Regions from separate parts of the Pseudarthrobacter sp. O4 genome, predicted to be linked through region 2. Evidence: riboswitches for the same ligand, from Rfam matches in the RefSeq annotation. Region 2 holds a riboswitch; each other region holds the start of a gene.
The links. Region 2 has a riboswitch for cyclic di-AMP ahead of ACQCSU_RS14730 (hypothetical protein). Riboswitches for the same ligand answer to the same signal wherever they lie in the genome.
Positions count from the first base shown of each region.

Region 1: another riboswitch for cyclic di-AMP. It lies ahead of ACQCSU_RS02930 (hypothetical protein); the one in region 2 lies ahead of ACQCSU_RS14730 (hypothetical protein).
Region 3: another riboswitch for cyclic di-AMP. It lies ahead of ACQCSU_RS15670 (NlpC/P60 family protein); the one in region 2 lies ahead of ACQCSU_RS14730 (hypothetical protein).

Region 1 covers NZ_CP189591.1:641,808-651,633, forward strand. The annotation lists gene ACQCSU_RS02910 (serine hydrolase) at 1-1,093, opposite strand, end outside; gene ACQCSU_RS02915 (dihydrofolate reductase family protein) at 1,358-1,918, shown strand; gene ACQCSU_RS02920 (APC family permease) at 2,006-3,271, shown strand; gene ACQCSU_RS02925 (YnfA family protein) at 3,293-3,631, shown strand; gene ACQCSU_RS02930 (hypothetical protein) at 3,809-4,555, opposite strand; cyclic di-AMP (ydaO/yuaA leader) riboswitch at 4,560-4,759, opposite strand; gene ACQCSU_RS02935 (hypothetical protein) at 4,927-5,181, shown strand; gene ACQCSU_RS02940 (DNA alkylation repair protein) at 5,197-5,877, opposite strand; gene ACQCSU_RS02945 (DUF222 domain-containing protein) at 5,989-7,455, shown strand; gene ACQCSU_RS02950 (glycoside hydrolase family 16 protein) at 7,863-8,915, shown strand; gene ACQCSU_RS02955 (CsbD family protein) at 9,186-9,362, shown strand; gene ACQCSU_RS02960 (aconitate hydratase) at 9,467-9,826, opposite strand, start outside.
Region 2 covers NZ_CP189591.1:3,150,933-3,160,758, reverse strand. The annotation lists gene ACQCSU_RS14745 (winged helix-turn-helix domain-containing protein) at 1-614, opposite strand, end outside; gene ACQCSU_RS14740 (response regulator transcription factor) at 1,304-2,044, shown strand; gene ACQCSU_RS14735 (HAMP domain-containing sensor histidine kinase) at 2,141-3,619, shown strand; cyclic di-AMP (ydaO/yuaA leader) riboswitch at 3,860-4,019, shown strand; gene ACQCSU_RS14730 (hypothetical protein) at 4,018-4,812, shown strand; gene ACQCSU_RS14725 (VOC family protein) at 4,939-5,316, opposite strand; gene upp (uracil phosphoribosyltransferase) at 5,424-6,059, opposite strand; gene ACQCSU_RS14715 (phosphatase PAP2 family protein) at 6,072-6,947, opposite strand; gene ACQCSU_RS14710 (nucleoside deaminase) at 7,009-7,512, shown strand; gene ACQCSU_RS14705 (DNA glycosylase AlkZ-like family protein) at 7,560-8,855, opposite strand; gene ACQCSU_RS14700 (glycosyltransferase) at 8,860-9,826, opposite strand, start outside.
Region 3 covers NZ_CP189591.1:3,348,003-3,357,828, reverse strand. The annotation lists gene ACQCSU_RS15675 (HNH endonuclease) at 1-409, opposite strand, end outside; gene ACQCSU_RS15670 (NlpC/P60 family protein) at 650-1,384, opposite strand; cyclic di-AMP (ydaO/yuaA leader) riboswitch at 1,693-1,862, opposite strand; gene ACQCSU_RS15665 (M23 family metallopeptidase) at 1,998-2,816, opposite strand; cyclic di-AMP (ydaO/yuaA leader) riboswitch at 2,821-3,033, opposite strand; gene ACQCSU_RS15660 (metal-dependent transcriptional regulator) at 3,183-3,878, opposite strand; gene serC (phosphoserine transaminase) at 4,210-5,337, shown strand; gene ACQCSU_RS15650 (MFS transporter) at 5,368-6,735, opposite strand; gene ACQCSU_RS15645 (DUF3027 domain-containing protein) at 6,777-7,478, opposite strand; gene ACQCSU_RS15640 (cold-shock protein) at 7,487-7,870, opposite strand; gene ACQCSU_RS15635 (hypothetical protein) at 8,048-8,281, shown strand; gene ACQCSU_RS15630 (helicase-associated domain-containing protein) at 8,292-9,826, shown strand, end outside.

The DNA of each region.
Region 1 (9,826 bases), 2.2 Mb from region 2:
CGTGGATGATCCGGGTTCGGGCCGCCATGTCCGACGTATTCTTGCCGAGGGTGTACACCACGAAAACGTAGGCCCTGTCCCCCTGGACGAGGATGCTGGCGTCATGCAGATTCCCGAAGAGCAGACCGTACTTGTGGAAGACATTAATGCCCGGCGGCACCGCGGCTGGGATGAGCGTTTCGTAGTTGGTGTGCTGCATGTATGAGAGCAGCTGGGCGGTGTGCTGCGGATTGAGCAGCTGGCCGGAGTAGAGCAAGGACAGCGTCTTTCCTGTTTCCGCCGGGGACAGGAGGTTTACGGTGCGGTCATAGCTGATGCCCAACGACGCCGCGTAGGCGGTCATCCCCTGGTTCCCGACGGCGCCCAGGATCAGCGCCCATGAGTCGTTGTTGCTCTGCTGGACCATCTGACGGATCTGGACTGCGGCGGTGGACGAGCCCATCCGGGCCGTCAGGGAGGCACGATCGGTTTCCACCAGGTGGTAGTAGGCCGCCGCGGCCAGGATCTTGGCCGTGCTGGCGGCGACGAACTTGGTCTTATCCCCGTATTCGTGGACCACGCCGTCTTTCACATTGATGAGGGCCACCCCCACCTGGTACCGGCTGTTGGCCTCGATGATGGCGTTGATCGGGGCGTCGAAGGCGGGGCTGAAGGGCAGCGGACCCCGGTCCGGAGCCTCGACGACGAGCGGAGGCTCGCCGGCGGACGGAGCCTCGACGGACGGAGCCTCGACGTCGGGCGGGGCCGCCGGGGAGACGGGCGCCTCCGCGGCCGGCGCCGGGGACGGCGCCGCAGCTGAAGCAGGGGCGGAAGGTGCCTGTTTTGCCGTAGCGGCCTCATTGGTCGCGGCGCTGGCCGTGCCCGGCGTGCCCGGGGCTGCGGTCACTGATGTTTCGGGCCGCGCGACCGCATCAGCGGGCACGCTGGACTGGATGGACACGTAGACGGCGGTCGCTGCAATCAGGGCCAGGGCCGCTGCGGCCGCCGTCAGGACCCGCGGACGGAGCCTGCGGAAGTAACCGGGCGCAGGACTCTCTTCACCCTCGCTGCGGCGGGCTGAGCGGTAGTGCCGGCGCGGTTCCGTCGAATCCACCGCGTCTCATTCCCGGCACATGGAGGTTTGTCGGATATCGGGAAAGGGCCCCGTATCGGCTGACGCCACAAGTACGTTCGCAGGCATGCGTTCCCCCGAATGTAAAAGAATCTGCGGTGGACTTTAGATTTCCTGAATTGTGATGCAGGCTGGGCGGGAGCGCAAGGCGCAAACCTTGGAAAACCCTTGGGTCCGGCGGCTCACGCTCTGGACCGTTGCGGGGGTCAGCGGCGTACGCTGGGTCGGTGAACACGGAGGTCCGTAATGCGAAAAATCATCCTGATGATGCAGGTTTCCTTGGACGGGTACATGGAAGGGCCGGGCCGGGACATCAGCTGGCATATGGTCGACGACGAACTGCACCGCCACTTCAACGACGAGCTCCGCACCATGGGTGCGTTCCTGAGCGGGCGGGTCACCCACGAGCTGATGGCCGGTTTCTGGCCGACGGCGGACAGTGACCCCGCAAACAGCGGCCCGATGAGCGAATTCGCCAGCATCTGGCGCGAAATGCCGAAAATCGTGTACTCCCGGACCCTGGAAACGGCGGGCTGGAACACCACGGTGGTGCATGACGTCGTCGTCGACGAGGTAAGGGAGCTCAAGGCACAGCCCGGCGGTGACCTGGCGCTCGGCGGGGCGGACCTCGCCGCGACCTTCCGGCGCCTTGGCCTGATCGATGAGTACAGAATCTACGTGCACCCCGTGCTGATCGGGCGCGGCAAGCCCCTGTTCGGGCCCGCCGACGGCACCACCCGGCTCCGCCTGGACGAGAACCGCGGCTTCAGCAACGGCGTCGTGCTGCTTCGCTACACGGCAACTTGAGGCCGAAAGGCCACGGTGCTCGCTAGATTTGGAACGCGCGGCCCGCTGGGCGGTCCGCCGTCGTCGTCCTCCAGGAAGGCCCCAGCGTTGAGTTCCCACCCCCGTCTTGCCCGCAGGCTGAACACCTTCGATGCGGTCGTCATAGGCCTCGGGTCGATGATCGGCGCGGGCGTGTTCGCCGCTTTCACGCCCGCGGCCCAGGCGGCCGGGTCCGGACTGCTGATCGGCCTGCTGCTCGCCGCCGTCGTCGCGTACTGCAACGCTACGGCCTCGGCCCAGCTTGCGGCGGAATACCCGACCTCCGGCGGGACATATGTCTACGGTCGGGAGCGGCTCGGCCCCTGGCCGGGGTTCCTGGCCGGGTGGGGTTTCGTTATCGGGAAGACGGCCAGCAGCGCAGCCATGGCCCTGACGTTTGCCGCCTATGCCGCGCCGGCCGGGTGGGAGCGGCCGGTGGCGATCGCCGCCGTCGTGTTGCTGGTTGCCGTGAATTACCGGGGCGTGACGCGCACGGCGGCCCTGACCCGGTTCATTGTGGTGGCTGTGCTGTTGGTCCTGGCTATCGTGGTGGCCGCCTGCTGGATCCCCGGCGCGGCTGATCCCCCGAAGCTGTTCGACGGCGGCGTCCTCACCCACGGCTGGTACGGAATCCTCCAGTCCGCAGGTCTGCTGTTCTTCGCCTTCGCCGGCTATGCCCGCATTGCCACGATGGGGGAGGAAGTCATCAACCCGCGCAGGACAATCCCGCGCGCCATCGTGATCGCGCTGGGGATCGCCGTCGCGGTTTATGCCGCCATCGCCGTCAGCATCCTCGCGGTCCTCGGCGCTGACGGAATTGCCGGCACGCCGGCCCCGCTTGCCGCCGCCGTCGCCGCCGGTTCCTGGCACTGGGCATCGCCGATCGTGCGGTTGGGTGCCGCACTGGCAGCGCTGGGCGCCTTGCTGGCCCTGATCGCGGGACTGGGCCGGACCAGCCTGGCCATGGCCCGCGAGGCCGATCTGCCCCGGTGGCTGGCCGCCGTCCACCCCCGCTTCAAAGTCCCGCACCGGGCCGAACTGGTCCTGGCGGCCGTTATCTGCGTCATCATCGGCGTCGCCGAGCTGCGCGGAGCCATCGGCTTCTCTTCCTTCGGCGTCCTCATCTACTACCTCGTAGCCAACGTCTCCGCCTACACCCAGAGCGGCGAAAACCGCCGGTACCCCAAGGCCCTGCAGCTCATCGGCGCCGTCGCGTGCGTGGTCCTGGTGGCAACCCTGCCGGTGGAGTCCGTGATCGCGGGGGTGCTGATGTTCGCGGCCGGCGTCGTGTACCGCGTGGTGCGCCTGCGCCTTGCGACAACCCGGAATCCCTGACCACGCTGCGATGATGAGTCGGTGACTATCGCAAAAACCGTCCTGTTGTTCGTGCTGGCCGCCGCAGCGGAGATCGGCGGCGCCTGGCTGGTGTGGCAGTCGGTGCGGGAGGGCAAGGACTGGTGGTGGGCCGGGCTCGGGGTGCTCGCATTGGGAATTTACGGTTTCGCCGCGACGCTCCAGCCCGACGCGCACTTCGGCCGGATCCTGGCCGCCTACGGAGGCGTGTTCGTCGCAGGGTCGCTGGCCTGGGGAATGGTTTTCGACGGCTTCCGGCCGGACCGCTGGGACATCGCGGGATCGGCGATCTGCCTGGTTGGAGTAGCGGTCATCATGTTCGCACCGCGCAACTCTGGTTAGGCGTGGTGCCGGGCCTGCAGCGCGGGTGCTGGTCTTACAGCGCGGGTGCTGGTCTTGCAGCGCGGTCGGGCGCGCAGAAGGCCGGTGATCCGCTGCCCCCAAGGCAACTGATCACCGGCCGCTTAAGCCGCTGGGCTCGTTATCCTACTGCGTAAAACCCTGCACGTTAGCCGTGCGTCAGACTCCGGCGCGGACGAACGTCACGGGGCCGGTGGCGGTGAGCCACGACATCGGGTGTGCCACGGTTGTATTGCCGTTGATGCCACCGCTGACGGCCTGTCCGTTGCCGGCGTAGATGGCAACGTGGCCGGCCTGGACGATCATGTCGCCCGGCTCCGGAGTCGCCACAACCTTGCCGTACTTGAGGAACGCCGCTGGGCCGATGTCGCCTACCGGAATGCCGGCTGCGCCGAGCGCCTTTTCGACCATCGCAGTGCAGTCCTGCGTGATTCCAACCTGGCCGTAGGCGGCCGAAAGCAGCGTGGCGTTGACGCCGCCGGCTGCCGGGGCAGCGGCGGGGGCGGGGGCAGCGGCCTGGACCTGCACGGTAGCCTTAGGAGCTGCGGCAAGCTCCGGGGCGGCGGTGGGGACAGCTGCAGCCGGCTTGGGCTGTTCGACGACGGGCGCGGGAGTCGAGACCACGGCCGGACGCTCGAAGGCGATCTGGACAGTGGAATCCGCGTTGACCGGAGCGGAGACCTGATCCTTGACGTCAACGGACGACGCCGGTGCGGAGTTGCGCTCGACGGGTGCCTCCGCCGCGTTGGCGGCCATGGCGCTGCTGAGTACCAGACCTGATGCTGCGGCGATCACGGCGGCCTGGCGGCCGATGGTGCCTGCATTGCCCGCAAATGCGGAGGAAATTGCCGAAAGCGGGCTCGTGGTGGCGCCACGATGGCGCGCGGAAGTATTGCTTGAAGTCATGAATGTAGCCTCTCCCAATGCCTGCGAGGTGAGCTGTCGGATTCGGATGGGAGGCACCCGGCCGCACTCGGGGCCCGCGTGGCGGGCCGTGCGGCTTCACCCCAAGACCTGCATATCAGCTGGTCAAAAAGTGGTTTCCCCGTCTCTGCCGGACGTTGATGCGAGTTACCCCCGGGCCGCGGCAGAGTTAGGCAATCGGCTGGGGAGCGCCCGTATCGGAGACAACAGGCACCTAACAACGGTAACGGGATGATCACGGAATGTCACATTGAGGTAACGGGTGCGGGGTCCATCCGGGGCTTTTTCCCTCGGCATCGCCGGGCTCAGGCATAGGATGATGCCAGCAGCGATCCCTGAAGCGGAGGCCCGAAATGAACAGCCACTCTGTCGCCATCTGCCAGCTGAGCGATCAGCCTCAGGAGGATTTTGACGTCAACACCGAGCTGCTGATCCTCGAAGGCCAGGAAGTCCGCGTCTCAACCTGGGACGCTGAGCCCCGCGACGGCGGTTTCGACGTCCATGTCCTGAACGACCGTGTGGATGCACTCGGCTTTATGGTGGTCACGGACTGGCAGTTCCTGGATGGCAAGGCCTACGCGGTTGTGGAGCGACGGTCCGACAGCTGATGCGGGACGCTTCCGTCACGTCCCGGTGGCCGTGAATTCCAGCTCTGGCCGGTGTTTCGCGACGTCGTCGAGCACCACGGCGACTGCCTCCCGGAGGAGGTCGGCGTCGGCATCGGCGTCCGCGTCCGCGTCCGCGTCGTGCCCCGGTGAGACGGCCAGCGCCGCCTTCGCATGGCCGACAAACTTGCGCCAGTCTCCCCCGCCGGCCCGGAGCGCCCGGAGCGGCGAGAGCAGGGCGGCGCGGCGTAGCCAGACGTCAGGTTCCCGGGCCCAGCGGTCCAGCACGCTGTCCGCTCGCACCCTGCCCAGCAGGTCCAGTCCCGAAACCAGCGGGCCGACGACGTCGACGGCGAGCGGATCGGCCAGCTCCCGCAATTGCGCGGTTCTCAGGAAGCCTTCAATCCGGGTCAGGTCCGCGTTGTCCAGCATGCGGACCTTGGACTGCAGCAGGACCACGGCCGCCAGCCGTCGCTCGAAAACCGGTACGGACCAAAGTTCTGAGCTCAGCGCGGTGATGTCATCATGCAGCAACTCGCGGTGGCGACGCAGCGCGTCGCGGACAGTTCCGCGCACCGCTCCGACCGAGGCGCCATAGAAGCGCAGATCGCCGCCCACGCGTGCCTGCAACTCGTCCGCCCGGGACCAGGACCCTTCGCGTTGCAGCGAGGAATCGATAAACTCGCCGGCGTCGCTCATGGGACCATTCTTTCGCATTGTTGTGGGGTCGCCGCGCCGGTTTCTCGGTGGCCTATCTCGCGGCTCATTCTGCCGGGTCTTTTTGTCTGACCCCGCTGGAAGACTGGGTTCATGGACGGCAAGCGGGAGCCCGAAGTGGTGGTTCCGGGAGGACATGGCGGCGCTGGAAGCGGCGTTACGGTCACGGATGTCGCCCGCCTGCTCGGTACTGTCCGCCCCTGTCACGCCCGCGCATCCGACGACGACGGCGGTGCCGGGCTGATCGACCAGCTCCGGCAGCTGGAGGATCTGAAGTCCGCCGCGGCCGCGCTGCAGGCCCGGATCACGGTCGCGTTCGACGCCGCCCAACGCCGCACCCGGCGCGCGCAGGGCGTTCCGGCGGCGGAGCTCGGCGCCGGGGTCGCGGCGCAGATCGCCCTGGCCCGGCGCGAATCCCCCGCCCGCGGCGGACGGCTCCTGGGCCTGGCGAAAGCCCTCGTCACCGAAATGCCGCACACCCTCACCGCCCTGCACACCGGCCAGCTCAACGAATGGCGCGCCACCCTCCTCGTGAAGGAAACCGCCTGCCTGTCCGCCGCGGACCGCTGCGCCGTCGACGCCCGGCTCGCCGCCGACACCGGCACCTTCGCCGGCGCCGGCGACCGGGAGATCATCGCCGCGGCCAAGGCATGCGCCTACCGGCTGGACCCCCGCTCCACCACCCAACGCGCCAGCCACGCCGCCACCGAACGGCACGTCAGCCTCCGCCCCGCACCCGACACCATGGCCTACCTCACCGCCCTGCTCCCCGTCGCCGAAGGCGTCGCCGCGTACGCCGCCCTCACCCGGCACGCCGATTCGCTCCGCGCCGCCGGGGACCCCAGGGGCCGGGGTCAGCTCATGGCCGACGGCCTCGTCGAACGGACCACCGGCACCCCCGGCGGGATCACCGGCATCGAAATCCAGCTCATCATGACCGACCGCACCCTCCTCCAGTCCGACAGCGAACCCGCCCGGCTCCCCGGCTACGGCATCGTCCCCGCCGGCTGGACCCGGAACCTGATCAACGACACACGTGCCCAAAACGCCCCCGCCGGGGACGCCGGCACGCGGGACGGCGCAGGCGGAGGCCCGGCCGGTGACGGCACGAGGTCCGGCCGTCGCCGCGGGGACAGCGCAGGCGGCGACACAGAAGCAGGCGGAGACAAAGAAATGGACATCTGGCTCCGCCGGCTCTACACCGCACCGGCAACCGGCAGCCTCATCGCGATGGACTCCCGCGCCCGGCTCTTCCCCGCCGGACTCCGCCGCTACATCCAGGCCCGCGACGACACCTGCCGCACCCCCTACTGCGACGCCCCGATACGCCACCTGGACCACATCATCCCCTGGCATCAAGGCGGCCCCACCACCAACATCAACGGCGCCGGAACCTGCGAAGCCTGCAACCACACCAAAGAAACCCCCGGCTGGACCGCCAAACCGGCTCAAGGACCCGACGGCACCAACAGGCACAGGCACACCCTCGAACTCCGCACCCCCACCGGCCACAGCTACCACTCCACCGCACCACCCCTGCCCGGGCACGGCGTTAGCTGATGCCTGGCAACGGCGCGAGCTCCGCCACGACGCCAAGGCCCTCAAAAACGCGCCCGTGCGAATGAGCCGACAGCGGCGTGCAGCATACCCCGGTCATCTTCATTCTGCCCGCACTTCGGTTTTACAATGAGGCCGTCTCCGCGACCCGATCCCGCTCCGGCGCGACCAGCTGCTGGACCCGACGTCGGCAACTTGCGGGCAAAGGTTACGATCAGGTAACGTTGGCGCCTGGCCCTCAAGGTCTGGCCCGCACGCAGGGCCCCGGATGCCCGCATGTCGGGCGCCGCTGCGCCGATCGGTGCCTGCTCGCTCCCGCCCAGTGCTGGGGGCTGAATGAAGCTTCGCGCATTCGTCATCGCCTTAGTTGCAGCTGTCGTTTGCGTCAGTCCTAAGCCCGGAGGGTTCCCTTGTTCAAGAAAATAGCCATCACGCTCACGATGGGCGCGCTGTCCCTGACGGGGTGCAGCATCGCTCCCGCAACAGATGGGGCTGGTGCTCCGCCAGCGGCTGGGCATGCTTCGGCGCCGGCCACCGCGCCGGCGAAGTCCGCCACTGCAGAGGCAAAGCCAGCGGCAACAACCCCAGCCCCGACGCAGACCGCTCCGGCCACCGACGCCGCCGTCGCACCCGGCACGGCCACCGCGGACGCGCCTGCTGCTGCTACGGTCCCGGATGCGGCGCCAGCCGCGGCAGCGCCAGCTGTCGGTGCACCGGCCGCAGCAGCCCCGGCCGTGGCGGCGCCCGCCGTTCCTGCCGCCCCAGCGCCCGTCATTCCTGCCGCCAACCAGGCAGCAGCTGCCACGCCGGGTAGCGGCACGCAGGCAGCCACCAACTTTGGTTGGGGCCCGGTTCTGGCTGGAGACGAGTTCTCCAACACCGGCGCCCCGGACTCCGCAAAGTGGAGTGTCTTCAAGGGTGCAGGACATTCGGGCAAGGGCGTCCGCAGCCCGCAGGCCTGGTCCGTCGCCAACGGCTTGGCCACGGTAAATGGTGACGCCGCAGGTACCACAGGCGGCATGTCGGCGAAGTTTGCCCAGCAGAAGTACGGTCGCTGGGAAACGCGCATGAAGACCAACGCCCGGGACCCGAAGTACCATCCGGTCCTGATCCTTTGGCCCAACAACAACACGTCCGCTAACTGTGCCGAGATCGACTACGCCGAAGGCAGCACGGACACCGCCATGATGAAGTTCTTCCTGCATTACGCCTGTGGCGGCAAGGATTTCCAGACCTACGCGGCTAAGCCGGTTGATAGCACGCAGTGGCACAACTATGCAGTCGAGTGGACCCCTGCCGGCATCACCGGATACGTCGACGGCGTGAAGACCTTCAGCGACACGAACCCGGCGCACCAGCCCACCGTGGGCATGCACCAGACCCTGCAGCTCGACTGGTTCCCTGACGGATCCGCCACCAAGGCTTCCCAGATGCAGGTCGACTGGGTCCGCGTTTACAAGTAACCCCAGCTTCGCCCCGCGCGAATTCCGGCTGCCCACCCCGTGAGTCCAACTTGCGGAGTGGGCAGCCGGTGGCGCTTCTTCTGGCCAGGCCAGTATTGCCCGACGGCAATTTCGCCCAGGGCACCCTTGTACCAGGGACGACTCTCCTCGCTCCGCGGGGGCTGTCGTCTTGAGGTCGGAAGGGGTGCTTTTGGGGCCGGTCCGTCCCTACAATTAATTGTCGGTTACTGCGGTGTTCACGCTGCGGGGCCGCTTACTAGGGAGGACATCATGGGTTGGGGTGACAAGATCCATAACGCTGCCGGGAAACTCCACGGTAGGGGCAAGGAAGCAGCCGGCGCGGCCACCGGTAATGACAGGCTCAAGGCCGAGGGCAAGGCCCGCCACTTCCGGGCCGATCTGAAGCAGGCCGGAGAAAAGATCAAGGACACGTTCAGGAAGCACTGATTCTTGAGCCGGAAAAGGGGTGCAGCCCGGACGGACTGCACCCTCCGCTGTGCTGCCGTCAACGCTGTGCTACCGACAACGCTGTGCTGCCGCCAACAGCGGGTTCAATCCGCGGCCTGTTGTGCAGCCCGCGCTCCCCGCTCGCGCAGCCACGGGATCAGGCCACCGGCAAGGAGCATCTCAACCTGACGCGTTGAGAGGGAATGCCGGACGGCGTATTGCTCGTCCCGGGTCTCGTTACGCACTTGGATCTCCGTACCGGTCAGGAGCGCGTCGCGCAGGCCTGTCAGCAGGAGCACATCTCCTTTCCGAATGCGGTGGCGATCGGCTGCGTCGGCGAACTCAAGCGCCAGCACCCCGAAATTGGCCAGGTTCTGCCAGTGGATTCGCGCGAAAGATACGGCCACCACCACGCGCAGCCCGAGGAACCGTGGGGTGATTGCGGCGTGCTCCCGCGAGGACCC
Region 2 (9,826 bases):
GTGAGGTTCAGGGAATCGCCGTCGAGGTGGACCTCGCGGCGGGCAAGGTCGATGAGAACGCCGGAAGGGCGCGGGTCCTGCGGCTGCTGGAGGCGTGCGGTCTCGGCACGCTGCCGGGCGCCGACGGTGGGGTCGCCGAAGGTGGAGCGGACGACGTCGAGCGCGGAACCCGGGGCGCTGGCCGGCGCAACGGCGACGGCGGCGTAGCTCTCCGCACCCGCGACCAGTGACTGGGCGTAGGCCCGGATCTCCTGGGCGAGCTTGGCGATGGACGTGCCGGCAGCCGCGGCGGTCTCCTCGTCGATGCCCATGTAGAGCACGAAGCCGCGGGCGACGTTGTCGGCCGGGACGGGGCGGACCGCGTTGCCGTTAGCCGGACCAATGACAGGAGTGGGCGCCGTGGCCGGGGCGGCCGGAACGGCGCGGAGCTGGCCGTAGGAATCGGGGTTGTAGCCCTGTGCTGCATAACCAGGGGCCGGGAAGCTGTTGCTGGGACCGGCGGGGGCGAAGGGCGGGCGGCCGCCGCCACCAAAACCCTGGCGGATACCCGAGGCCTGGCCGGCCTTGCCGGCGTTACGGACGGAGATGTGGACGTATCCGGATGCAACTGACATGAATGCTTACCTCAATGTGAATGGCCGTCATCGCGGCTCGAATGCTACTTTTCCCCGCAATGAAACTGGGGAGGGGCGCCCGACGCTGGGCTGGGGCGAATGCCTAGAAACTCTTGGGGTGTAAAAGTTAGGCGTACATTCGACAACAGCGCATCTCGGTATCAGCGGGTGGGCTGATCCAGGAAGCTGCGGCTGCAGGTGCTGTTGAGTTCTTGTTCACAATTGAAGTGTGCAACGTAACAATGCCAACTTGCAAGTAACAAAGGGATTCGGGTTCCACATAGTGAGACGAAACGCGGGATTGTAGTGCAGATCACAATTCTGCCGCGTCGATAAAATAACAGATGTTTTCCTGACTGACTGGTCGGTCGTGGCGTTTAGCCGAATATTGTTCGCCTCGGATGGCTGTTTGCCAAGAATCCTTCATGGGAGGGCAGTCTGGCGGAAGCTTCGCCTACTTATCATTCAATGTCCACCGTCCCACAGAGTGGTCACACCGTCAGGCCCGAATTGCCCGGCGGCGGAACGCCTTCAAAGTTCCGCCGCCCATGCCGGCCGTTCCGTCAGAGACGGTTCCAAAAGCCCGCGACGGACCACCGCGGCGGCTGCCAGCTCGCTAGGCTGGGATTCACAGGTGCAGCACAGGATCCCCAAAGCCACGCCTAACCGGCAGAACGGAGAGTTGTCCCATGGCCTCCTCGCACTCCATGACCAACAACCTTCCGCAGCTCACCCACCCGGACGGCTCCCCCATCCGAGCTCTCGTCGTGGATGACGAACCCAGCCTCTCCGAGCTCATGAGCATGGGCCTGCGGATGGCAGGCTGGTCCGTCGCTGTCGCGGCAGACGGCCCCGAAGCGGTCAAACTCGCCAAGGAGTTCCGCCCAGATGTGTTGGTGCTCGATGTCATGATCCCCGGGTTCGACGGCGTCGAACTGCTCGGCAGGATCCGCGCCTTCGCTCCGGTTGTGCCTGCCCTGTTTCTCACCGCGAAGGACGACGTCCAGGACCGGATCACCGGCCTCGCCGCCGGCGGGGACGACTATGTCACCAAGCCCTTCAGCATGGAGGAAGTCCTGCTGCGCCTGCACCGGCTCGTGCAGCGCTCCGGCGTGGCCGCCATGGACTCAGCGGAGCTCGTGGTCGGTGACCTCGTACTCAATGTCGATACCCGTGAAGTCACCCGGGCCGGCGAGGAACTGCACCTCACCGCGACGCAGTTCGAGTTGCTGCGCTACCTCATGGAGAACCCCAAACGGGTCATCAGCAAGGCGCAGATCCTGGACCGGGTGTGGGACTACGACTTCGGCGGACAAGCCAACATCGTCGAACTGTACATCTCCTACCTCCGCAAAAAGATCGATGCCAGCCGCGCTCCCATGATCCACACCGTGCGCGGCGCCGGCTACGTCCTGAAGCCGGCGGATTGATCCGTGCGCGCTCTCCCCGGTGAGACCCCTGCCCCCCGGCGAAAGTGGCGCGACCCCTCCACCTGGCATCTGCGCACCCGGCTGGTCCTCGTCACCATGGCGCTGCTTGTGGCCATCTGCGGCGCCGTAGGACTTTTCAGCTACGCCTCCATGGACGTCTTCCTCACCAAGCAACTCGACACGCAGCTGGATGAGGCGTCCCACCGCGCCAGCGTGTTCGGACGGCCCTCGCCCGGCGACTCCGGCGGACGCACCGATCCGCTGGAGGCCCGAGGCCAGGGCATCGGTACGCTCAACGCGCGGATCCTGGGTGGCGCCGTCAGCAGGGCCGGCTTCCTCGCCGGGGACGCCACCCGGAAGAGCCTCTCCCCCGATGACGACCACGTCCTCCTCGGACTCACGCCCAACGGCGTCCCGGTTGACCGTACGCTCTCGGCCGGCGGCTACCGGCTCACTGCCGGGCGGACCCCCTATGGAGACGTGATCGTCACCGGGCTGCCGCTGGCGGAAAAGCAGAACACCCTGGCTTCGCTCGTGTGGACCATGGTGGTGGTGTCTGCCGGCGGCCTCATCGTCATCGGTCTCGCCGGCACGGCACTGATCCGCCGGACCATGAAGCCGCTCGAACAGCTGTCCGAGGTGGCTACCAAGGTCTCCCGACTCCCCCTCGACGCCGGCGAGGTGGCACTTGCAGTCCGGGTGCCGGCGTCGGCCGCCCATCGTGGCACGGAAGTGGGCGGCGTGGGATACGCGCTGAACCAGATGCTGGACAATGTCTCCAACGCGCTCGAGGCGCGGCAGCTCAGCGAAATGAGGGTGCGCCAGTTCGTGGCCGATGCCTCGCATGAGCTGCGGACCCCGCTAACCGCTATCCGCGGCTACACCGAGCTGATGCGGATGACCGAGCAATTCACGCCGGACGGTGAGAAGTCCCTCGCACGGGTGCAGAGCCAGTCCGAACGGATGACCACCTTGGTTGAGGATCTGCTGCTGCTGGCCCGCCTGGACGAGGGCCAGCCCCTCAAGCTCAGCGAGGTGGACCTCACCCAGCTGGCGATCGAGACCGTCAGTGACGAGAAGGTCATGGCCCCGGATCACGTCTGGCAACTGGAACTCCCCGAAGAGCCGGTGGTGGTCCGCGGCGACTCCGCCCAGCTGCATCAGGTGCTGGCCAACCTGCTGTCCAATGCGCGCAAGCACACCGGGGCCGGGACGACGGTGGTGACCGGAGTGATGCGTTCAGCCGATGGAAGCGCCGTGGTCACGGTGACCGACAACGGGGACGGGATCCCCCCTCAGTTCATGAATAAGGTCTTTTCACGCTTTGCCCGCGCGGACGCCGCGCGGAAGAATCCGGCAGCTACGACGGCGCCAACCTCCCGTTCGGCGATTTCCCGCAGCCCCTGGGCCCCCGCCCCGGCAACGACGGCAACCACTGCCGAGGGGACCAGCGGGCTTGGCTTGTCGATCGTGCAGGCGATTGTCGCGGCCCACGGCGGCACCGTCGAGGTCACCTCCCGGCCAGGCCGGACGGAGTTCGCCGTTCGCCTGCCCACGAGCCCGCCCGTGACCTAGCCGCGGTCGCGTCCGTCCACCGCCGTTCGACGGTTACGTGCCGGCTAGACGTTACTGCGCGTCGAGTGGGCACGCAGGCGGCGCAACGGCACCGACGGCCAGGCGGAAGAGCACAAGGCGACACTCCGCTGTCGTGATGTCCGTTACCAAAATGTGACTCTCGGATGGAACTCCTGTACGGTTTTTAGAGTGCGGCCACCACTGGCGCCGTATATCCGGATGGACGCCAAACTCTGCCGCTTCCCGGATTCGCTGGACCAGGCAGAGGCGGGGGACCCAGAGTTCCCGGGCATTCTGCATCTATGCACCCTTGGGGTGAAGCCGACACGTGAAGCACCGTGCGGCCGGATTTCTCATCCGAACCCGACAGCTAACTCCGCAGGCGTTTGAGAGGCATCATGACTGAATTCAAAGTACAAACGCGCCCCGACAGCGCTGCAGGCAAGTCCCGCTCCACGCATTCACGCCACCGCGCAGAGTCAGCCAAGCCGGCCTCGGCCCTGTCCCGGTTTGCCGCGGGCATCGGTTCCACTGGCCGCCGCGCCGCCGTCGTTGCCACCGCCTGCGCGGTCCTCGTCGGAGTTGGCGCTGCCGGTCAGGCCGCCGAGACGGCCAACGGTCCCTCCGCCGCCGGCAGCTCCAAGGCGTCGGCCACCGTTGCCGACCCGCTGACGCCCCTGAACTTCGAACGGGTCCGCGTCGACGCCCAGACCTCTGTGCCCCCCGGCGCCAGCGTCGAGGCCCAGTCCGCGGAGGTGAAGCCCGCTGAAGCACCTGCACCTGCCGCGGCTCCGGCACCTGTACCTGTCGCGGCTCCGGCACCTGCCCCCGCACCTGTCGCGGCACCCGCACCGGCCCCCGAAGCGGCGACTCCCGTCGCCGTTGACGATCCCGCCGCGGCGCAGGCCTACGCCGCATCGCAACTGGAATCCTACGGCTGGGGGCCCGGCGAAATGCAGAGCCTGATGAAGCTCTGGACCAAGGAGTCCGAGTGGAAGACCACGGCCACGAATCCGAGCAGCGGCGCCTACGGTGTGGTCCAGTCCCTGCCGGCCGAAAAAATGGCGAGCTCCGGCGCTGACTACCTGACCAACTACCGGACCCAGATCAACTGGGGTCTCAATTACGTCAAGGAACGCTACGGCTCCCCCAGCGGCGCCCTGAACTTCCATTACGCGCACAACTGGTACTAAGCCAGCCGGCAGTTTCCCGGACGAACCTGCTTCAGCAAGAATGCCCCGAATCCCTGCGGTTCGGGGCATTCTTTCGTGCTGAGTGCTGTCAGTGGACGGAGGCGGGACGGACGTGCGCTGGTGCGTCTAGCCGTTGGGCCGGTTGGGGATGTACTGCACCGCCCATTTGTTGCCGTCGGGATCGGCAAAATGGACGAAGTGGCCCCAGTCCTGGACATCGACGTCGCTGACGTCCACGCCGTTATCCTTGAGCTGCTTGTGCGCGGCCTGGATGTCGCTGACCACGAGCTGCAGGCTGGGAGCGGTGCCTGGCGGCGCCTCGTTGAGGCCCTCGCCGATGGCGATCGAGCAGCCGGAGCCCGGCGGGGTCAGCTGGACGAAGCGGATGCCGTCCGTGGGCCGCTCGTCGTAGTCGGCGTTGAAGCCGACTTTGTTGACGTAGAAATCCTTGGCGCGGTCCACATCGGACACGGGGACAAACACGAGTTCAAGTTTCCAGTCCATGGCCCACACGCTAGCGCGGGTTGCGGGATTCCGGAAGGGAACGTGTGCCGGTCCCGGCAATAGCCGGGTCCTCGGCGCCGGGTCCTCGACGCGGCTGCCTGGCTGTACTAGCCCGCGATGCCGTAGAGGCGGTCGCCGGCGTCGCCCAGGCCGGGCACTATGTAGGACTTCTCGTTGAGCTTCTCGTCGATCGAGGCGAGGACGATCGTCACGTTGGCGTCCGCGAGCTCCTCCTCCAGCCTGGCCAAGCCTTCGGGGGCGGCGAGCAGGCAGATGCAGGTGACGTCGGAGGCGCCGCGCTTGAAGAGGAACTTGATGGCCTCGCGCAGGGTGCCGCCCGTGGCCAGCATGGGGTCCAGGACAAAGATCTGGCGGTCCGTGAGGTCCTCGGGGAGGCGCTCGGCGTAGGTGATGATGTCCAGGGTCTCCTCGTCCCGGGCCATGCCCAGGAAGCCGACCTCGGCGGTGGGGACCAGCTTGGTCATGCCCTCGAGCATGCCGAGCCCGGCACGGAGGATCGGGACCACCAGCGGAGTGGGCTTGGTGAAGGCGGTGCCGATGGTGGTGCTGACCGGGGTCTCGATGGTCACGGGCTCGGTGCGGACCTCACGGGTGGCCTCATACGCCAGGAGCGTGACGAGCTCCTCGGTGAGCTGGCGGAAGACCGGGGACGGGGTGTTCTTGTCCCGCAGAACGGTGAGCTTATGGGCGACCAGCGGGTGGTCCACAACGAGAGTGCGCATGGGTCAAAACTATCACCCGGTCGCCGAGGACCTTCCCGAGGGGCCGGGGGTATCGGCGTCGTTGGTCTCGGCAGGACGGCCGCTGCCGGAGCCCCCGCCACCGGCCTCCGCACCGCCCTCCGCGCCGCCCTCGTGGAGGCGGGCGGGATGGTCAAAAGTCGGTGCTGGGCCGGCCTGTTCCCGGTGGCGCAGCACATGGAAGAGCCGGTGGGCCAGGATGACGATCCCCACCCAGCCCAGCCCCAGCACCCACCCGATGATCACATCGGTCATCCAGTGGTGCCCCAGATAGACCCTGCTCATTCCCATCGCGACGATGAAGATCACACCCGCCGTGATCAGGCCGGCCCGGGCGATGGCCCGATGGACCTCCAGACAGGCGAGGTACACCACAAGCCCGATCACCACCGTGGTGTTGAGCGTGTGGCCGCTCGGGAAGGACGGCGAGTTTTCGTAGGGCGGGACGGCGTCGGCGTGGTCCGGCCGGTTCCGGCCGATCAGCTTCTTGCCCAGGGTGGTGGCGGTCACGGAGACGGCGGCTGCGCCTCCGATCAGGATCAGCGGCCGCCAGGTACGGCTGGCCCAGATGAGCCAGGCCGTCAGGATGCTGGCCAGGATAGGCATGCCAATCCCGCCGCCGATGTTGGTGAACCCCGTGACGAACGAGTCCAGGCCTGGACTCCGTAGCTGTTCCATAAACGCCAGGGTGGGCTTGTCCAGGTTCGCCAGGCCGACGTCGTCCACGACGTTGTCATAGACCTCGGCGCTCAACAGCGCCAAGACCACCACGACCACGCCGCCGATGAGCATCGTGACCCACAGCGCCGCGTAGGGCACCACCCATTTGCCCCAGCGGTGCGTCAACCAGCTCTCAGTCCTGGTATTCACGGCTGTCTCCTGACGTTCCGGTGGTGCACAGCGTGCTTAGTGTCGAAACTATCATTGAGCCATGACTTCCCCGGAGCCACGCCATACCGAATGGATGGGCCTTGCCATCGCCGAAGCACGCCGGGCGCTTGCCACCGACGACGTGCCGATCGGAGCCGTCGTGATCGGACCCGACGGCGCTGTGCTCGGTTCCGGGCGCAATGAACGGGAAGCGCTCGGGGACCCGACGGCGCACGCCGAGATGGTGGCCATCCGCGAGGCCGCGGCCCGGCTGCGGGAGCGCAGCGCACGGAGCGGGCAACGCGATGACGGCTGGCGCCTGGAGGACTGCACCCTGGTGGTGACGCTGGAGCCCTGCGCCATGTGCGCCGGGGCGGTGGTGCTGGCCCGGATTCCCCGGGTGGTGTTCGGCGCCTGGGACGAGAAGGCCGGGGCCGCGGGTTCCGTGTTCGACATCCTCCGCGAGCGCCGGCTCAACCACTGGGTGGAAGTGTACGCGGGAGTCCGGGCGCCGGAGTGCGCGGCGCTGCTGCGGGGCTTCTTCGCCGGACACCGCGGCAGCTGAACCTCGGACATCACGGCCCCGTTCCGGTGGCATCCGGTCCTGCTGGCTTACGTGCCGACGGCGGAAGCTGCTGCGGCGGAGCCTGTTGCGGCTGCCGCCAGGACGTCGATCCGCTTCTGCCGGGTGGCCGGTGAATCGAGGCTGAATGCACGGAAGTCACCCAGGTCCTCCCGGATCCAGGCCTCCACCTCCGCGATCCGCCGGGTCACCGCTGGCGTCGGGCCGTGGAACAGCCAGGGCACGATCCGCTCCTGGCCCGGCTCGTACTGCCAGAGCCCGATGATCCGTCCGCGGTCCAGGATCGGGTGGTCCGGCAGGTCCGCCTGCAGCGCCAGCGAAGTAATGACGTCCCTGCCGATGTTGTCCCCGTCAGGTCCGTCCTCGGCGAGCAGCTCCGCCGCGTTGCGCCGCAGCAGCACCAGCGAATCGGTGCCGGCGAGCAGCTGGATCTGTTCCTCGGCCGGTTCCTCGAACGCGGCCAGGCGTTCGACGTCGTCGGGCAGCAACCACAGCCCCCCGCCCCCGGCGGTGGTCACCTCGGTGGCCACCTCGACGGCGCCGACGGCTGCCAGCGCAGCCTTGCTCTGCGCCACGGTGAAAGCCGTGAACCCCTGCGACTGCTTGAGCGTGGCCCCGCCGGTCCAGCCGAGGTAGCGGCGGATCAGTTCGGTGCGGGCTTCGTCCTCGTCCAGGGGGCTGGCGGGGAGGTTCCAGAGCTCGTAGGCGTAGCGCTGCTGGTCGAGACGTCCGTTGGCGGGGACGCGGCGGATCCTTCCCTGCGCCTGCAGGATACCGAGGACGGTGGGCAGTGTGGTGGTGGCGCCCTTCTTCTTGCCTTCCTCCCCGAGGTTCCGCACCGAGTCGCCGAGCTCGTCCTTGAGCTGCCGCGGGTCCATCGGCGCGGCGGCTTCGGCGAGGGTGTGCAGGACCTGTTCCTCCAGGAGCGTGATTTCCCCGCGGTCGACGCCGAGCCTGCCAAGCACCCGGAAAGCCTCGGCGGCGTCCTTGCCCAGTTTGAGGGCCCAGGCGAAGTCGTCGCGTCCCAGCACGTAGGTGCAGCCGCGGGCGGTGGGCAGTTCGAGGATCCGGTAGGAGAGGACGTCGGCGTCGACCTGTTCCCGGCGGATGCCGGCGCGGGCAAAGAGCGAGAGGTACGGGTTGGCGCCGCCTACGGACCTTGCCCAGCCCGCGCGGGCGAAGACCTGCTCCGCCGTGCAGCCCGCGAGCGAGCCGTCCAGGCCCTGCCTGTGCCAGGCCCAGGCGCGGAGCCGCTCGGGCGTGAGCGTCCTGGCCGGAGGGATGTTCACGGTCGGGGGCACGGTGGTGAGGGGCTCGGGCGTCATGGGGTCATTGTCCAACAGCCTGCGCGGCAGGGGAATCATCTGCCGCAGGCAATTCCGGCGGGTCCCGCGGGTGCGGCGCGCGCGGAGCTGTGTCCAAGGCTTCGAACACCGTCCTGGCCGTGGTCTCCCACCCGGGCAAGCGGTCCCTGGCAGCGGCGGCGCCCGCCCGCCACCGGGCGCGGAGCGCCGGCTCAGTGAGCCAGCGCCGGAGGACCTCGGCCAGCGCCGACGGGTCAGAGCCGAGTGCGACGGCGGTGCCCGGCAGTGCGGTCACCTCGGCTGCCGCGGTGTCCGGCGGGACAGCCAGATTCTGGCTTGGCGCACTGCCGGCCGCGAGCGCCTCCACGGCTCCGGTGCCGGCACGCACCACCACGGGGATGCCGCGGGCGATCGACTCGGTGACCACCAGCCCGTAGGTCTCGGCCCGGGAGATGAGCAGGCTGAGGTCCGCGGCGGCCCATTCTGCCTCCAGCGCTTCGCCCCGGAGTTCCCCCGGGATGCGGACGCGGTCCTGCAGCCCCAGCCGGACGACTGAATCCCTGAGCTGCGCGGCGTACGCGGCGTCCGCGGAGTCGGAGCCGATCAGCGACGCCGTCCACGGCAGCCCGGTGAGCGGGGCCAGCGCGGCGAGCAGCAGCGATTGGTCTTTGTTCGGCAGCAGGGCGGCCACCGCAAGGAGGTGCGGGGGTTCCGAGCCGTGGGCGAGCGGGGCGGGCTCCGTGCCCGGCAGGGCCACCGTGACGCCGCCCAGCCCGTACCTGGCCCGGATCCCGGCCGCGGCCGAGCTGCTGGTGCAGATCACCCCGGCCGCTTCCCGAAGCGCCCGGCGTTCCAGCCCTGCCCCTTCTAGACCGGAGTCGTCGAGCGGCATGTGCAGCAGGATCCAGGCGGGCCGCCCGGCGGCCGCCGCGGCCGCGAGTTCCTCCGGCGCCCCGCAGGCGAGCAGTCCGTCAACGAGGGTTATCCTGCTG
Region 3 (9,826 bases), 200 kb from region 2:
CCGGGACAAAGCCGAGCCTCCAGCCCATCTCGGCGGGGGTGTGGTCACCCTTGGCGTTGTTGCACCGCAGGCAGGCAGCCACGAGGTTTTCCCAGGAATCGGCACCGCCCCTGGACTTGGGCTGGATGTGATCAATGGTGTGGGCCGCTTTGCCGCAGTAAGCGCAGCGCTGTCCGTCCCGGCGAAGCACACCCCGGCGGCTGACCGCCGTCACGGTGTTGTACCGGGGCCGGATGTAGCGGTGGAGCAGGATCACCGACGGCCGGCCCAGGATGTCCTGGGGACCAACGACGGGATCGTCGCCTTCGGCCACCACACTGGCCTTTCCGGTAAGCACGAGAACGAGCGCCCGGCGGAAGGTGACTACCGCGAGCGGTTCATATCCAGCATTCAGAACGAGAGTGCGCATCCGCATACCTCTTCACGGCCGCACCCGCCAGGGGCACGAGGGCCGGCTGCCCTCTGCATGGTCGGGCTATGGATCGACACCACAAGAGTAAACACCCCAAGGCCGGATCACCGAATTTTTCTCCCGCAAAGGTGTGCGTGTCTGCCGGAGATGGCCGGGCAGACAGGTGAGGACCCCCGCCACAGGGGCGGGGGTCCTCTTCCTGTTGAAGACTTTCAGGCTGTTTTCAGCCAGAGGCGATTAAGCGCCGACGCGGATGAAGACCGGTCCGGAGCCGACGTTGACGCTGTTCAGTGCGGTGGTTCCGCCGTTCCAGCCGCCGTGGACAGCCATGCCGTTGCCGACGTAGACAGCGATGTGGGCCATGCCCACGCCACCGTTCTGGTAGTACGCCAGGTCGCCCGGACGAGCTTCGGCGGCGCCCACTGTGCGGCCCAGGGACAGGTAACCTGCCGGCCAGCCGTGGTAGTTGACGCCCGCCGCAGCCAGGGCGTTCGTGACCAGTGCGGTGCAGTCCTGCGCAACTCCGAGCTGGGCGTAGGCGGCGGCAGCGATGGAAGCACCGGCGCCGCTGGCAACGGAGAGTCCCTGCGTCGAGGCCGAGGCGCCGGCGGTCCCGGCCTGGGAGTCCTGGACGTTGACGACGGGCTTTGCGGCCTCGACGACGGGAGCAGGTGAGGTGGAAACGGCCGGCTTCTCGTAGGAGATTGCAATGGTGGATGCCGCCGAGATCGTTGCCGGGGTGCCCGACTGGACTTCGAGGGCCGAAGCGGAGGTGGATTCGCGCTGAACGTTGGTCTCGGCAGCGTTGGCTGCGATTCCGCTGGTCAGGACAAGCCCGGAAGCGGCAGCGACGACTGCGGCCTGGCGGCCCATGGTGCCGGCGTTGTCGCCGACGGCCTTGGCAATGACAGCAAGCGAGCTGGTCTTGGTGACCTCGGCGCGGTGCCGTGCAGTATTTGCACGAGTAGTCATTAAGTTCTCTCTTTCGTGATCCTTGGACCGCACTTTTCAGGCGCGGACAGAGGACGCTCCGGCATCTTGGGGGTACGCCGGATCGCCCCGAATGGGTTACTTAGCGAAGGGTGTACTGCGAAGACGCGCCAAAAGCGGGAACTGCTTGCAGGTGCTTGGCCTGCGGGCCGGACTCAGCAGAGATTGAGTCGGCGGGGTGAGATCCATTCCGGGCGCCAGCAAGGGCAGCACGGGACGTGGATTTCAGCGGGCTCGAATGAGCCGCGCAAGCGCGGTGACGCGCAGCATTGTGGCGTGAAGACACGAAAGTAGCCTCTCCCAATGCCTGCGAGGTGAGCTGTCGGATTCGGATGGGAGTCACCCGGCCGCGCTGCTTCCTGGGAAGCTTTGCGACTTAACCCCAAGGTCTTCTTGCGAAGACCAAAATTGGTTCCCCCGCCCCTGCCAGACGATGTAATGCGAACGGACCTTGAGCGGTGGCAGAGCTAGGCAATCCACTCAAGAGCGCCAACTTCGGAGAAGTTGGCGTACTTCATACGGTACAGCAGTTGGGATTCAATGTCACATTCAGATCACGGCGTGTCATAAGAATGCGAGAGTCATCCATCGGCTTTTAGAGCCAGCCAGTGGGGTCCACGACGTCGCCGTTGACCATCACTTCGAAGTGCAGGTGGCACCCGGTGGAGGCGCCGGTTGTCCCGCTCATGGCCACAAGATCGCCGCGTGAGACCGTCTGGCCAACACGGACGCTGGCTGAGGACAGATGGTTGTAGGTGGTCTCCAGACCGTTGCCGTGATCGATCACCACGCGGTTGCCGCCGCCGAAGGGATGCCAGCCGGTGAACGTGACGGTGCCGCTGGCGGCCGCGTGGACCGCCGTTCCGCACTGCGCGGCGTAGTCCTGGCCGCGGTGGAACTCGCCGGAACCGCCGGTGATGGGACTGACGCGGTAGCCGAAGGGCGAGGCGGAAACCATCTGGTCCAGCGGTGCGCCCAGGCTGCCGGAAGAAGCGGCGCGCGTGATGCTGCCCGCGGACTGTGCGCTCAGCAACTGCTTCAGCTTGCCGTCGGGATCGCCCTTGGTGGTCACGGCAGTCCGGCTGAAGTCGATCTTGGCGGCGGAGGCGGCCGTCACATTCGGCTGCGCCGCCGCGGAGACCGAGCCCGACGAGGCGTCGGTAGCCATGACCGGGCCGGTGGCGGGGACGGCGACCGTCAGGACCAGACCCGTAGCAGCCAGGGCAATGCCGGCCTTCTGCCCCACACCACTGGCGGCGGCAAATTCCGTTACCTGGCGGAACGGGCTCCGGCGGCCGCGGCGTTCGTCGCGGTGCGCGTCACGCGGGCGGTCTGCCATAACGGCGACGGCCGGTCGCGGCTCCGGAGCGGGGCCGGTCGCACGACGGCGGCCCCGCGAGGTCTGGGTGGTCAAGAACGGTTCCTCTCTGGATAGCCTGCGAAGTTAGCTGTCGGATTCGGGTCAGAGAGATCAAAGACCCGGTCCGCCGTGAACAAGCATCCAGGCACAGGGGAATCCAAAAAGTCCCTCGGTGAAGTGTGCTTGCCGCTGGCGGACTTCACCCCAAGGCTGCTTGAAAACAGCCGGAAGTGGTTCCCCCGCCTCTGCCATAAGGTGACTCTGCGACTGATCCGCTGGCAGAGTTCGGCTTCGGATCAGGTAACGCTTTGGTATCGGTACTGGTGACTAACTATAGGCGATTAAGCCGCCCAGTAATAATCCCGTTATCTCTGCTGTGCACAACTCATGGGTCATCCCACGAGTTGTGGTTCCGGACGGTTAGCCGACGGTAACAAAGACGTGGGCGGCAACCTCGGGAGGCAGCTCGAGGGCGCCTTCGATGTCCGGAACGCGGACCGAGATGTACTCGCCGACGCGTTCCAGGGACACAAGGGCGCCGGGACGGATGCCTCCCTCGTCGAGCTGGACGAGCAGTTCCGGTTCCACCTGGATGGGCTCGGCAAGCCGGTTCACCGTGATCCGGGAATCGGCCCCGTAGCCGGCCATCGCTTCCAGCAGACTCACGACTCCGTCGGAGTAGGGCTGGGAGGGCACGCCGCCGAGCTCCGCGAGCCCGGGGATCGGATTTCCATAAGGAGAGACAGTGGGATGGTTGAGCATCTCGAAGATCCGCCGTTCCACCCGCTCGCTCATGACATGCTCCCAGCGGCAGGCTTCCTCGTGGACGTAGGCCCAGTCGAGGCCGATCACGTCGGCCAGCAGCCGCTCGGCCAGGCGGTGCTTGCGCATGACCCCGATGGCGCGTTTCCGGCCGGTTTCAGTCAACTCAAGGTGCCGGTCACCCGAAACAACCACCAGGCCGTCGCGTTCCATGCGGCCGATGGTCTGCGAGACGGTGGGGCCGGAGTGGCGCAGCCGTTCGGCGATGCGGGCGCGGAGGGCGACGATGTTCTCTTCTTCAAGTTCCAGAATGGTCCGCAGATACATCTCGGTTGTATCGATCAGATCCGTCATTCAGCTCAGCTCCTCGAGCGCCGTCCTTGCGTCATTCCCACCGTACCGCGTGCCGGTTGTAGGCAGCGTGCCCTGGCGGGAACGGCCGTACGTTCGCAGGACAGCTTAGCCTATTTTGAATTACTCCGGATAATCCCCCGGCCGCTTCAGCAGGAGCCGGGGGCTCGCGGCTTTGTCTCAATGACCGGACTATGACGGACTCTTTTCCCGCCCGCCCGGGGCAGTCAGGCAGAATGACAAGGAGGCTTCGTTGCAGCCACCCTGCCGGGCCACCTCCCAAGCAAGGGTTGTACCAGCCGCCAAGCGTTTACCAGCCGAAAATGGAGCCACTGTGAGCGACACCAGCATCACGATTCCCGCAAACCTCCTGCCCAAGGACGGCCGGTTCGGCGCCGGCCCCTCCAAGGTCCGCCCGGAACAGATGGAAGCCCTTGCCGCCTCGGCAACCCTGCTGGGAACGTCCCACCGCCAGGCGCCGGTCAAGAACCTCGTGGGCTCGGTCCGGAAGGGACTGAGCGAGTTCTTCCGCGCTCCCGATGGCTACGAGGTCATTCTGGGCGTCGGCGGTTCCACGGCGTTCTGGGACATTGCGAGCTTCGGCCTGGTGGAGACCAAGGCTCAGCACCTCTCGTTCGGCGAGTTTGGCTCGAAGTTTGCCTCGGCCACCAACAAGGCGCCGTTCCTGGCCGAATCATCCATCATCAAGTCCGAGCCTGGCACCCGTCCGGCCGCCCGCGCTGAGGCCGGCGTCGACGTCTATGCGTGGCCCCAGAACGAGACCTCAACCGGCGTGGCCGCGCCGGTCCAGCGCGTGGCCGGCGCCGATCAGGGTTCGCTCGTGCTGGTTGACGCCACGTCCGCGGCCGGCGGCCTCGACGTCGACGTGTCCGAGGCGGACGTTTACTATTTCGCCCCGCAGAAGAACTTCGCGTCCGACGGCGGTCTGTGGCTCGGCCTGTTCTCCCCCGCCGCACTGGAGCGGGCGGCACGGATCAAGGCCAGCGACCGCTGGATCCCGGATTTCCTGGACCTGCAGACGGCGATCGACAACTCCCGGTTGAACCAGACCTACAACACCCCGGCGCTGGCCACCCTGGTCACCCTGGACGCCCAGGTGCAGTGGCTCAACGCCAACGGCGGGCTGGACTTCGCCGCAGGCCGGACCGCGGACTCCGCCGGGCGGATCTACCGCTGGGCCGAAGCCTCCGACTACGCCACCCCCTTTGTCGCCAAGGCCGAGGACCGCTCCAACGTCATCGCGACGATCGACTTCGACGACGCGATCGACGCCGCGGCGATCGCCAAGGTGCTCCGCGCCAACGGCATCGTGGACACCGAGCCCTACCGCAAGCTGGGCCGCAACCAGCTCCGCATCGCGACCTTCGTGGCGATCGAGCCGGACGATGTGTCGGCGCTGCTGGAATGCATCGACTTCGTCGTGGGCGAGCTGAAGAAATAGCTCCCCCGCGAAACAGGTAACGCTGAAGCGTCAGTGATCGACGGCGTCGTCGGCGTCGTCTGGGATTCGTCCCCGGGCGGCGCCGGAAGTGCCTCCGGCGGTGCCGCCGGCGCCGCCATTTGGCTGGCCTCCGGCGGTGCCGGATTCGAGGCGGAAATGGTGCAGTCCCCGCGCCCTGCGATCGAAACGGATCCGCAACTCGCGCGCGCGGATGATCCACAGCAGGCCGGTCACGGCGGCGATGAGGCCGGAGGCTGCCGCGACGCCCATCGACCAGCGGGGCCCGGCGACATTCGCCACCCAGCCCACCAGCGGAGCGCCGATCGGGGTTCCACCCATGAAGATCGCCATGTAGAGGGCCATCACGCGGCCGCGCATCACGGGGTCGGTGGTCGTCTGGACGTAGCCGTTGGCGCTCGTCATCATCGTGATCGCGAAGAGGCCCACCGGCACCAGCGCCACGCCGAACCAGAAATAGTCGGGGGCGAGGGCGGCGACTCCTGAGGTCACTCCGAACGCGCCGGCGGCCCCGAAAATGATCCGCAGCCTGGGCTTTCCCCGGCCGGCGGAGAGCAGGGCGCCGGCGACGGAGCCGATGGCCATGATCGAATTCATCAGCCCGAAGGCGCTGGCGTCCAGGCCGAACTCGGTGCCGACCATGGCGGCGATGAACAGGACGAAGTTCAGTCCCAGGGTACCCACGATGAAAACCGCCACCAGCACCACCACGATGTCCGGCCGGAACCGCACGTAGCGCAGGCCCTCGCGGATGCGGCCCTTGCCGGCCACCGCCCGGGGAAGCTGGCGAAGCGAGGCAGTGGGGATCTTCCACAGGCTCAGCAGCATCGCCAGGAATGTGACGGTGTTGATCAGGAAGACCCAGCCCGGGCCGACCGCAACCGTGAGGATGCCGGCCACGGCGGGTCCGATCATCCTGGCCACGTTGAAGGAGGCGCTGTTGAGCGCCACAGCATTGGGCAGGTAGTCGTCCCGGACCAGCTCGGAGACGAAGGTCTGCCGCACCGGGGCATCAAGGGCGGACACCACGCCGAGCAGCAGGGCGAAGCCGTACACGTGCCAGAGCTGGGCGGCCCCGGAGACCACGAGGATGCCGAGTCCCGCGCTCAGAAGTGCCATGGCGGACTGGGTCAGTACCAGCAGCTGTTTGCGGTTGAAGCGGTCGGCCACCAGCCCTGCCACGGGCGCGAGGAAAAGTTGGGGGCCCAGTTGAAGGGCCATCGTGATGCCCATGGCTCCGGCGTCGTGCTCGGTGAGGTGGGCGAAGACCAGCCAGTCCTGGGCGGTGCGCTGCATCCAGGTCCCGATGTTGGAGATGAGCGCACCGATGAACCAGATCCGGTAGTTCGGGATGCGCAGGGACTTGAAGGTGGACGTCATGCCCGGCCCTCACCCCGCATCATCCCGAAGCGTTTCAACCCCTAGTCAGCCTCTCCGGCCGGCTGTCCGCCGGCGTCGCCGTCTGCGTCGCCGTCTGCCTCGTCGGCGTCGTCCTCGTCGTACTCTTCGTCGGCGCCGTCGCCGTCCGCGTCGTCGGAGTCACCTTCGGGGGCGTCGGCAGCCTGCTCCGCGGCCGGGGACCCGGGGGCCTGTTCAGCGGCCTCCTCATCCTGGGCGTCCTCGGGCCGGACCCGTTCCGCCCACGGCACCCATTCAGGGGCCAGGATCGAGTCCTCAGAGGGCAGCAGGCCGAGCTCGTCGACCGTGACCACCCTGGAGCGGGAGTTGCGGGTGAGTACGGCGTACCACTGCCAGCCGCCGTAGCCGGCCAGCTTGGACTCGAAGAGGTGCGTGACGAGCCGGTCGCCCTCGCTGCGGGCGCTCAGGTGCCGGCCGATCTGCTCGGCCGGGGCGATGCTCTCCACCGCGGCGCGCGCGGCGTCGACGGCGTCGGCCAGGACGGCGTCGGGTTTGCCGGTGCGCCAGACCGGGACACCGGCGCGCGGCTTGGACCCCGCTGCTTTGGACCCCGCTGCTTTGGATCCGGCGGTATTGGACCGCGCTGCTTTGGACCCCGCTGCTTTGGATCCGGCTGTATTTGTTCCGGCTGTATTTGATCCGGCTGTATCTAATCCGGCTTCGCCGGCCGCCTTAGGCGCGTTCTGCTCAGGTTCCGGTGACATCAGGTGCCTTACGCATCCAGCTCGTCGGCGACCTTACGGAGGGCGACGGCGATCGCCTTGGCCTTGCTGCCTTCCGGGTACTTGCCCGCGGAGAGTGTGCCGGAGAGGTTGTCCAGCACCGTGACCAGGTCCTGCACCAGCGGGGCAAGGTCCTTGGCGCTGGGTCGCTTGGCCTTGGCGATGGAGGGCGTCTTGTCCAGCACGCGCAGGCCCAGTGCCTGGGCGCCCTTTCGTCCGTCGGCCACGCCAAACTCCACCCGGGTCCCGGCCTTGAGTTCCATGACACCCTCCGGCAGCGCCGACTTGGGCAGGAAGACTTCCTGGCCGTCTTCCGCTGCGAGGAATCCGAAGCCCTTGTCCTTGTCATACCACTTGACCTTGCCGGTAGGCACGTAATCAACCTTCTTCGTTCTGCTGGGGACACAGCCGGCCGTCACCGCATCCGCATGGATATGCGGGTTCAAAGTATGACTGCCGGACCGTGTTCGTCTGTTCCCCCAAGGTTATCCTGCCTTCCCAACTTTGACGGCGTGAGACGCGGACGAAGCCGGACTGTTAGCGTTGCCCCCATGACACCATTGCGCTTCCGGCGGCCCTTGCTGATCATTGCGGCAGCAGCCGCCGTGCTGTCTCTGCTTACAGTGGGCATCGTGATGGCCATGGCGTTCAGCAATCTGGTGGCCCCGGCCTGGATCACCTCCTTGGCTCTCTACGGACTGCCCCTTGCTTTCCTGCTGATGCTGTTGCTCGTGGTGGACGGTGTCGCGGCCCGGCGCCGGACGCGCGAGCCGGGTGAAAGGTAACGTTGGACTGATGTCCCTTATTCGCGCGCTCAGCAAGGAACTGGAGGCACGCAGCGACGACTCGTTGCGGGCCTTGTTCTCCGCGCGGCCGGACCTCATCTCCCCCGGTGTTCCGGACTTCGCCGCCCTCGCCGCCCGGGCGAGCGGCCGGGTGAGCGTGCAGCGCGCCCTGGAGCGGCTTAACCGCCCGGAGATGCAGGCGCTGGAAACGCTGCACCTGTGCACCAACACCGACACCGGCCACAGCGCTTCGTCCGCGATGCTGAAGAAGCTGATCAACGGCTCCTCCCTGACATCGATCGACAGGTTGCTGCATTCGCTGCAGGAGCTGGCGCTCGTGCACCGGGCCGAGCCCCCGCACGGCGTCGCTCCGGCCGCCGCCGCGCGGCAGCGTTACTACCTTCCGGTCGGCTGCCTCAAAGACGTCATCGGCATCTACCCGGCCGGGCTGGGGCGCAGCTACACCGAGCTCGTGCGGCTCCAGCCCGCGTTTGCCCAACGCGTGGTCCAGCTCGTCGGGGAGCTGCACCGCAGCGGCGCCGCCATCTCCCCCGCCACCACGCCGATGGAGGCGGCCCTGTCGCTGCAGCACTGGACAGCCTCGCCCGAATCCCTCCAGCAGATCCTTGCCACCGCCCCGGAACGCACGACGGCGCTGCTCGCCCGGTTCGGGAACTGGGCCATGGGTGCCGTACCCCAGGCGCAGCGCCGCGCTTCCGTGGCCACCGAAGGCTCCGACGTCGGACCCGTGGACTGGCTGCTGGGCCGGGGTCTGCTGGTGCCGCTGGACGCCGCCCACGTGGAACTTCCGCACAGCGTCGGCGTCTCGCTGCGCGGCGGCTTCGTCATTGAGAACTTCGCGCTGGCCCCCCCGGTGCCCCGGCTGGGTTCAACGAGCGCTGCGCTGCGCCGCAACGCCGCCCTGGGAGCGATCGCCGAAACCCTTCGCCTCGTCGGCGAGTTGCTCTACATCGCCCGTGAACAACCGCTGGTCACCCTGCGCAGCGGCGGTGTGGGGGTGCGGGAGTTGAAGCGCCTGGCCGATTCACTGCGGATCGAGCTGCACGAGGCCGGCGTTCTGGCCGAGCTGTGCGCCCTCGCCGGCCTGCTGCGCCTCGACGTCGACAGCTCCGCCTGGGTCCAGCCGCCCCAGCTGGAGTGGCTGACGCTGCCGCGCCAGGAGCAATGGCTCTGGCTGGTCAACGCCTGGCTCGCCAGCGAGCGTGCTCCCTCGCTCGTCGGTCAGCCCGTGAACGGCGGCGCGCCGGGACCGGCCGCACACCGTGGCCCGGCAGGCACCACCATCAATGCGCTCTCAGCCGAGGCCCAGCGGCCGGACGCCCCCGTAGTCCGGAAACGGATACTGGAAATCCTGAATGAACTCACCCAGGAAGCCTCGGCGCCGGACGGGCAGGCTCCGGTGCTGGACGCCGCGGCCGTCCTGGAACGCGCCGACTGGGCACAGCCCCGGATGGCCCGGCGCTTCAGCTCGCTGATCCGCGGTGTCCTGGCCGAGGCCGAAATGCTCGGTCTCATCGGCTCCGG